DNA from 2 places in the Shewanella marisflavi genome. Region 2 is predicted to be linked to the other one. Evidence: riboswitches for the same ligand, from Rfam matches in the RefSeq annotation. Region 2 holds a riboswitch; the other holds the start of a gene.
The links. Region 2 has a riboswitch for cobalamin ahead of CFF01_RS03400 (ABC transporter ATP-binding protein). Riboswitches for the same ligand answer to the same signal wherever they lie in the genome.
Positions count from the first base shown of each region.

Region 1 (4,391 bases), 210 kb from region 2:
TTGGGCTGTGGTCTCCCCCGAAATCCCGGCATTGATCACCTCGCGACCAGTCAGCTTACTCAACTGACTGGGATAATCCAGCTCGCGACTGGCACCAACCCCTTGGGTCAAACTATCGCCAAAAGCGAGTATCTTGGCATCGAGTGGCAGTGGCGATAATGACGGTCCACGCTCAGGCCACAGCCAGACAACCAACAACAGAACCACGGGCAACAACAACCATTTCAACTTCAATCTTTTAGCTCCCTTATCACTCATATGCCATCCATGATGAACAGCTGGTAATAAAAAAGCCAGTCAGATCTGACTGGCTCTCCTAAACAAGGCAGGCTTAGAAACGATAGCTGGCGGTCAGACGCAGCGAGCGGCCAGTACCAGGGTAAAAACCACTTCCCCAAGTGCTGAAATAGCCGGAGCTGACATACTCCTCATCCAACAGGTTATCCACTCTCAGGCTAGCCAGCCAAGCATCGCGGGAATAATTCACCGAGATGTTCGCCAAGGTATAGGCATCGAGCTTATCCCCTTGATTGGCATTGTCACCCTCCATATAGCGCTCGCCCGTGTAGACCGCCTCGACGAATAGCTGTAGATGCGCATAAACATCAAAACTGACATAACCACGGCCGCTGTTTTTGGCCACCCAAGAGAGCGCTTTGCCCTCATTGGCGCCTTCGGTAAATTCGGCGTCTATGTAGTTATACTCAAGCCCAAGCTGCACCGCTTTGCTCACCTGCCAGTCCCAATCGACACTTGCCCCATAACGGCGCGAAGCATCGGCATTAACATTGGCACCCGGGAAACTGCCACCAATCGGCGTCTCGGCGCTCGGGTCGAAGACGATCTCATCTTCCAGATCCAGGCGGTAAGCACTCAGACGCAGCGTGTTATGTTCAAGCAGCAGATCCCAGCCCGCTTCATAGGAACGACCCGTCTGTGGCTTGAGTCCCTGAATGCTGGCCGGGGTATAGGCCTGCTCATCCACCTTGGCAAAGCGGAAGTTATCATCGGCGCGCAGATACAAGCGCTGCTGCTGGTTAGGGCGATAGTTGATGCCAAGCTCGAAGGCATGGGCATCCTGATCGAGATCGATCCCATTTGGATAGGCTTTGCCGTCAACCAGCTCATCGGTCACCTCGGCGTAACGTCCACCCACCACATAGCTGAAGGTATCAGTCAGCGGCACTGTCGCCTGCAAGTAGGCGCTCGCCAGCTTCTGCACATTACTGCGGCCATTACTAAATACCGACTCTCCTCGGCTCAGATCTAAGCCGGTCACCAGCTTGAGCTCGCCATTATCCGTCTTGATATTGGCCACAGCTTTAGGTTTAAACTCCAGCAAGGAGCGGGTATCGCGGCGGTTAGTCGCCCAAGTGCTGAGCCCGGTTATCAGGGTGTCACTATAATTAAGATCCGCGCCCAGTGACCAAGCCTCGTTAAGCTGGCGCTGATAGCCGGTGCGGGCCGCCGTGGTCATTTCGTGCAGATAGGCATCGACAAACAGATCGCCCGCCTGCCTGGGGTCTTCTTTAATCTGCGCTTCGGTAAGCGCGGGAGCTAACTCGCGACGGTTGTCGTAATGACTCGCCTCGGCGAAGAACTGCTGCGCCGCATCGTCATATTGCAGGCGTCCCAGCACAGAGCTGGTCTCGCTGGCATTGTGCTTGCGGTAGTTATCACTCTTAAGGTAATTGGCCGCGCCATAGAGACGCCAGTTGTCATTGATGGCTACCGAGCCATCGGCCTTAGCTTCATAAGTATCGAAGCTACCGCCCGAGACCTGCACGCTACCACCGTTATCTTTAGGCGCCTTAGTGACGATATTGATCACCCCGCCGACCGCCTGATCGCCATAGAGCACACCGGCACTGCCTGAGAGGATCTCGACTCGCTCTACCTGATTGAGACCAATAGCATTGATGCTGGGGGCAGCGATATCGATATTATTGAGACGGCGGCCATCGATAAGAATCAAGGTGTTGTTGGCAGCCTGACCGGCACCGAAACCGCGCATGGCAAAGACCGCGCCCGAATTTGAGTCTGAAACTTGAATACCGCTCTGTCCACGCAGCAAGTCGGTGAGATTGGTGGCGCCGCTGAGCTCAATGGCGGCTGCATCAATCACATTGACGTTGGCCGCAATATTAATAGGGGTGTTTTCACTGCGGCCAATAACTGTGATGGTCTCATCCACAGGCCCAGGGGTGCCTGAGTTTGCCGCCATAGCAGGCATACTGCCAGCCAAACATGCGCCAAGTAGTAACGCGATTTTACTAGGTTGTGTACCCATTTCCTTTAACTCCTAAAAGGGAAACAGGGCAAGGTGTCACGACTGGGCGCAGTCCATAAAACCGCCAGGGTCGCATTTTGAGATCTGCCCACCGAAATCTCAAAATCACCTTAAGGGCCGGTCTCCGGACTGAGGCTAAGTCTAAACAAGCTGTTTAAACGACGAGCAAGGATTGTTAACGCACTAGCGCATCCAGCTCTCACCTTTCACCGTTGCGGGGGCAGTGCCAGATTTTCACTGGCTTCCCGATTATCCCTTGCGCCATTTTGGCCAGGGCACCACATAAGGTTGACTAAATTTGGTTGCTCTGTGTCGACCTAAACGCGCAAGCTGACCGACTCACGACAACGCAGGTATGTCGCCAACAAGATAGATGACAAAGCGCGGGCATTATAGACGTCTACACGTATAAATGTCTAATATCACTGCATCTGACTCTCTAACCCGGATTTGACCACCTTACCCCCTTTCATCACAAAGCCAACATCCAGCAGGGCCGAGATATCTTCGAGGGGATTTCCCTGGGTCGCAATAATGTCAGCCTGCTTGCCTACCGCCAGGGTACCCAAGCTATCTGACATATTGATAAGCGCGGCGCCGTTTATGGTGGCCGAGATCAACACATCCTGATTACTCATGCCCGCCTGACTCATCAGCACCGCCTCGCGGGCATTAATGCCGTGAGCCGACACACCGCTGTCTGTACCATAGGCAATCTTAACGCCCGCCTTATAGGCGCGGGTAAAGTTGGCTGTCATATCGGCGCCCACCCGGGTCGCTTTTTGCTTTATCGCTGACGACATAAAGTTGGACTCTTCGGCCATATGCACCACGGTATCGCCAGCCAACAAGGTAGGAACTAAGAAGGCACCATTTCTCTTCAGTAGCTTAATGCTTTCCTTATCGGCATAGCTACCATGTTCTATGCTATCGACCCCGGCGCGCAAAGCGGCATTGATCCCTTCAGTTGCATGGGCATGGCTGGCCACCTTGCGTCCTAGGGCATGGGCTGTCTCGACAATCTCTTTAATCTCATCGTCATTCATCTGCAGCCCGGTGCCGGTGTTGGTGTCAGACAAGACGCCGCCGGTGGAGGTGATTTTGATAACATCGGCGCCAAACTTGATGGCACGTCGGGTAGCACGGCGGCAATCATAAGGACCATCACAAATCGTCTTAGTGGTAAACTTATCCAAGAGATCCGGGCTCATACCATCCACATCACCATGTCCGCCTGTCACCGACACTCCACCCGAGGCGATAATACGCGGCCCATCAAGCCAGCCCTTATCGATCGCATCACGCAGGGCATAGATCTGCTCAGGCTTAGCACCAAGATCCCGCACCGTCGTAAAGCCCGCCATCAGCGTCTTCTTAGCAAAATAGGCACTCTGCATCGCCACATCGGCATCAGACATACGCAGTCGCTGACTGTCATTATTGGGCCCAAGTTCGCCTTGTAGATGCACATGCATATCCATCAGGCCAGGCATTACAAAAGCCTGCTTCAAATCGACATAGTGTGCGCCTGGGGCAATAGTCTCGACACTCTGATACCCAGCGGCCACTTGGCTTATCTTGCCGTCGGTGATCACTAAGGTTTGCTCAGAAGCAGGCTTGGCAGCGGGGTCGGCCAGTAAAATACCGGCATGGATCACTGTGACCTCCGCTGCGCTAAGGGAGTGAGATAGAAAGATCGCCGTCATGGCGGCAAGGGGAAGCAGCTTATTATTTTTCATTATGACCCGTTTATCATCTCTGGACTAAAATATGCTCACCGGCGGTTAACAGACACAGCGAATCACTGGCTAACCGTTCAGGCGAACGCTTAAACCTCAATAACATGACAACAAATTGTTGTAAAAACAACCAGAAAAGAAACCCTGGTAAACCAGGGTTATCGGGAATTCGCAAATCTAGAGATCTGCGGCGGCGTTAACGCAGACTCGCCATATTGGCAACGCGCTCTATTGGCGGCGCGATTGTCGGCAAGGTAGAGAGAGATAATAATGCTTCTCCCCGCGCCGATTGATGCAGCAGAAACAGATCTTCCTCACCGGCGATAACTGTGTAGTGGCCAATCTCACCTATAGGCTTGTTC
Region 1 covers NZ_CP022272.1:974,645-979,035, reverse strand. The annotation lists gene CFF01_RS04330 (arylesterase) at 1-234, opposite strand, end outside; gene CFF01_RS04325 (TonB-dependent receptor) at 332-2,290, opposite strand; cobalamin riboswitch at 2,389-2,589, opposite strand; gene CFF01_RS04320 (metal-dependent hydrolase family protein) at 2,713-4,029, opposite strand; gene CFF01_RS04315 (hypothetical protein) at 4,226-4,391, opposite strand, start outside.
Region 1: linked by a shared signal. The riboswitch ahead of CFF01_RS04325 (TonB-dependent receptor) and the one ahead of CFF01_RS03400 (ABC transporter ATP-binding protein) in region 2 are both predicted to bind cobalamin.

Region 2 (4,391 bases):
GGGACGCAGTTCTTGTGGGCCCAGGGCGCAGTTGAGGCCGATAGAAAGTGGCTTCACATGGCGCAGCGAGTTATAGAAGGCCTCTGTGGTCTGGCCCGTCAGTGTGCGGCCCGAGGCATCGGTAATGGTGCCTGAGATCATGATAGGCAGGCGTTGGCCCAGCTGGTCGAATACCGTTTCGATGGCAAACAGCGCCGCCTTGGCGTTGAGGGTATCGAAGATGGTTTCTACCATGATGATGTCGGCGCCGCCTTCTATCAGGGCCTCGATGGACTCGATATAGGCGCTGACTAGCTCGTCGAAATGGATATTGCGATAGCCGGGATCGTTGACATCCGGGCTGATAGAGCAGGTGCGGTTGGTGGGCCCCAGTACCCCGGCAACATAGCATTGGCGACCAGTTGCGCGGGTCACCTCGTCACAGGCGGCGCGGGCGAGGCGAGCGCCCTCAAGGTTGATCTCTCGTGACAGCTCCTGCATCTCATAGTCGGCCATGGCCACACGGGTAGCGTTAAAGGTGTTGGTTTCTATGATGTCGGCGCCAGCCTCAAGGTAATCCTTGTGGATCTGTTTAATCAGCTCAGCTTGAGTCAGCACCAACAGGTCGTTGTTGCCCTTAAGATCGCAGGGCCAATCGGCAAAGCGCGCGCCGCGAAAGTCGGCTTCTTCCAGTTTATGGTTCTGGATCATGGTGCCCATGGCGCCGTCGAGGATCAAAATTTCGTTATTGAGTCGCTCGCGGATCGCGTCGTTAATCTGTCTTACGTTTTGAACAGGGGATGGGGTCGCCATAACTTTTACCTACTTCAACTGACCTATTGCCTAAACTGACTGCGTCTAGCTCATCGACGCACTATTTTTGTTTTGGATGTATAAACGTATAGACGTCTATACTAATCGACTTATAATACCCAGGGCAAGTCAAATGAGTATAAGCGTAAACCCGGATGAAATTCGAGAGTTGCGCCGCTGCGTCCTGTTTAAACTGCATTGTATGGAAAGGCCGACAAAGATATTTAATTTGAAAGTTTTTCAATGTGTTAATTGTCTGGCGTTGCCAAGCTTATTGCCATAAGGGTATGCTGCTAGCGACTTAACTTGAAAAGGTTTAATGCTGCGGATATGACGCAAACGACACTCTATTTGATGCGACACGGCGAATGCGAAGGCGGTAACCTGCTGAGGGGGCACAGCGATCTGCCCCTGACAGAGATAGGTTTTGCTCAGATGCAACTCGCCTTTGCCAAGCTGCCGGAGCCGGTAGACAGGGTGATCAGCTCGCCGCTTAAGCGTTGCCGCGTGTTTGCCGAGCATTTGACTAGCAAGAGTCAGATCAAGGTGGCGTTAGATGCTGGTTTAAAAGAGATCTATTTCGGCCGCTGGGATGGTCAGCCCATTCCTGAGCTGCACGCCGAGCATGGCGCTGAGTTGAGCGCCTATTGGCAAGACCCCTGGAAAAATCCCTTGCCTGAGGCTGAAACCATGGCGGCCTTTGAGCAGCGTATCGACGAGATGGTCGAGCAGTTGGTACATCAGCATAGCGGTGAGATTTTGCTGTTGATCACCCATGGCGGGGTGATCCGTCACTTGATGGCCAAGGCCCTTGGGGTAGAGCGAGCGGTAGGCTTCTACACCCAGCTGAGCCTGGATTACGCCAGCGTGGTTAAGATAAGTCATTACCGCGACAAGGGGGGGGAAGGCTACTGGCGATTGCACTGGCATGACGCCGAATAAGCCATGGACTAACTTGTGTTTCGCCTTGTCTCTTGGCGGAAATACCGCATAATAACCGGGCGCAGGGACCGCCTGCGCCGGGAGTAAGGTGTCGAGATCCCACAGGGAATAACTCGGACTTAATAGGGAATTGGGGAAGGCCAAGTGCCGTTAGCCCAAACTGTGCCCGCAACTGTGAGTGTGCTGCCAGGTCGTATTATCGCCCGGGTCGCCACGAGTCAGGATACCTGCCTACTCTCTAACTACTATCTCAAGCGGGTGACTTGAGGGAGCCTATAGATGAAGAATACCTCGGGGCCGAGTTTGGCCCAAGGGCGAGGGCGCCTCGGCGCTGCTCCCCGGAGGGCGCGACCTTGAGCGCCCCTAGTCAGCCATCACAAACAGAATCACTCCTGTCTCTCGGCGCCAGTGACGGTGCTATTTTAGGTACAGACACAGGTGCTGGTGCAGCCATCGGCGATGGCGCCTGTGCGCGCCCGGCGCTGTCGGTGCGGGATCTCAGCTGGCGCTGCGGCGAGCGCGCCATCCTCTCTGGGGTCAAGCTGGATCTGCCAGAGGGTAAGATGCTGGGGATTATAGGTCCCAATGGCGCCGGCAAGTCCAGCCTGCTGCGCTGCCTCTATCGTTTTCTTACCCCGAGTCGCGGCGAGATCAAGCTGTTTGGCCAACCCATCGCCAGCCTGAGTGCCCGGGCCTTTGCCCGTGAGGTCGCCGTAGTGCTGCAAGATACGCCGCAGCATTTCGACATGACCACGGCGCAGCTGGTGGCACTTGGGCTGACGCCTCACAAGAGCGCCTTTTCGATGACGACCCCCGCCGACAAGCAGGCGGTGCGCCGCGCCTTGGAGACAGTGGGCTTAAGCGATCGCGCCGGGCAGGCATACGAGTCCCTCTCGGGCGGTGAGAAGCAGCGCGCCCTGATCGCCCGCGCCATAGTGCAGCGCCCTAAGCTATTGATCCTCGATGAGCCCACTAATCACCTGGATATCCGTTATCAGATCCAGATCCTTGAGTTGCTTAAGACCCTTGGGGTGACAGTGGTGATCTCTATCCATGATCTGAATCTTGCCAGTGCCATGTGCGATAAGCTGTTGTTGCTCGATCGCGGCTGGGCCGTGGCTCAGGGGACGCCTAAGCAGGTGCTGAGTGAAGCCCAGATCGCCAACACCTTCGGTGTCTGTTGTCAGGTGGCGCCTCATCCCCAGCATGGTAATCCGCAGATCCACTATTTCTATGGCTATTACGGCGAGCAGGCCCAATCTCACGGTGAGCAGGAGGCAAATCATGTTGAGCCTTAACCGTGGCGATCATAGCGCCAGGCGCTCACTGGCGCTTGCCTGCCTGGCGCTCTTGACGCTGGTGACGCCCATTTTGGCGGTGAGCTTCGGCGCCGCCGAGATAGGCGTGCTCGAGGTGCTTGAGCTATTGTTGGCTAAATTGAGCGGCGCCGATCCTGGCGGCGTCACAGCTAGGATCGTGCTGGAGCTACGTCTGCCGCGTATCTTGCTGGCTTTTATCGCTGGCTTCGGTCTGGCCATCGCCGGCGCCGTGTTACAGACGGTGACCCGCAACCCTTTGGCCGACCCCTATCTGTTTGGTATCTCCTCGGGTGCCTCCTTTGGCGCCGTGGTCGTGATCACCCTGCTGGGCGGCGCAGGTGGTGCCCTGGCCTGTATCGGCTTGCCGCTCGGCGCCTTTATCGGTGCCAGCCTGGCGGTGCTTATGGTGCTGGCCTTGTGCGGCGCCAACTTGAGCACCCAGATAGAGCGTATGCTGCTCTCCGGCGTGGCGATCTCCTTTCTGTTTGGGGCGCTGGCCAGTCTGATGCTCTATTTCTCCGGGCCGCAGTCGGCCGCCGCCGTGCTGTTTTGGAGCCTGGGCAGCTTTGCCAAGGCGAGCTGGCAGATGCTCTGGTTGCCCTGGGTCCTAGTGTTGGGCGCAACGGCTATCTTGCTGTTGCTCAAGCGGCAGATTTTGGCGATCAAGGCAGGAGATGAGACGGCCCATACCTTAGGGATCCAGGTGCGGCGCCTGCGACTGATCAGTCTGCTGCTCTGCTCGTTAATCACCGCCGTGCTGGTGGCCAACTGCGGCGGCATAGGTTTTGTCGGCCTGATGGTGCCCCATATGGTGCGCCTTCTGTTACCTGGTCGCTTCGCCCTGATGTTGACGGCCTTGGTGGGCGGTCTGTTTATGATCTGGGTGGATGTGCTGGCCAGGTGCCTGCTCAGCTATCAGGAGCTACCCGTGGGCATTATTACCGCGGTGATCGGTAGCCTGTTCTTTTTGTTTATTTTAGGCGGTAAGCGCCGTGGTTAGGCAAAGGTCCCCTATTGGGCGCCAGTGTTGTCAGCCAATCATAGAGGTTAAGCAGTATGTTTGAGATAGTCGGAGTCAGTGGCGAATTTGATGCCAAGATCCAGCAGCGAATCGATAGCAAGACCAAGCCGCTGGGCGCACTGGGCCAACTGGAATCTTTGGCGATGACCATCGCCCGGGTATTGGGCCCTGATAACCCGCAGATAGTCCATCCTGCCTTGTTGGTGTTTGCCGGCGATCACGGCATCGCCGCCTCGGGCGTCTCTATCGCGCCCAGTGAGGTGACGACTCAGATGGTGATGAATTTTCTCTCTGGCGGCGCGGCGATTAATCTTTTT
Region 2 covers NZ_CP022272.1:762,945-767,335, forward strand. The annotation lists gene metH (methionine synthase) at 1-792, opposite strand, end outside; gene CFF01_RS03395 (histidine phosphatase family protein) at 1,123-1,734, shown strand; cobalamin riboswitch at 1,803-1,983, shown strand; gene CFF01_RS03400 (ABC transporter ATP-binding protein) at 2,187-3,032, shown strand; gene CFF01_RS03405 (FecCD family ABC transporter permease) at 3,019-4,053, shown strand; gene cobT (nicotinate-nucleotide--dimethylbenzimidazole phosphoribosyltransferase) at 4,110-4,391, shown strand, end outside.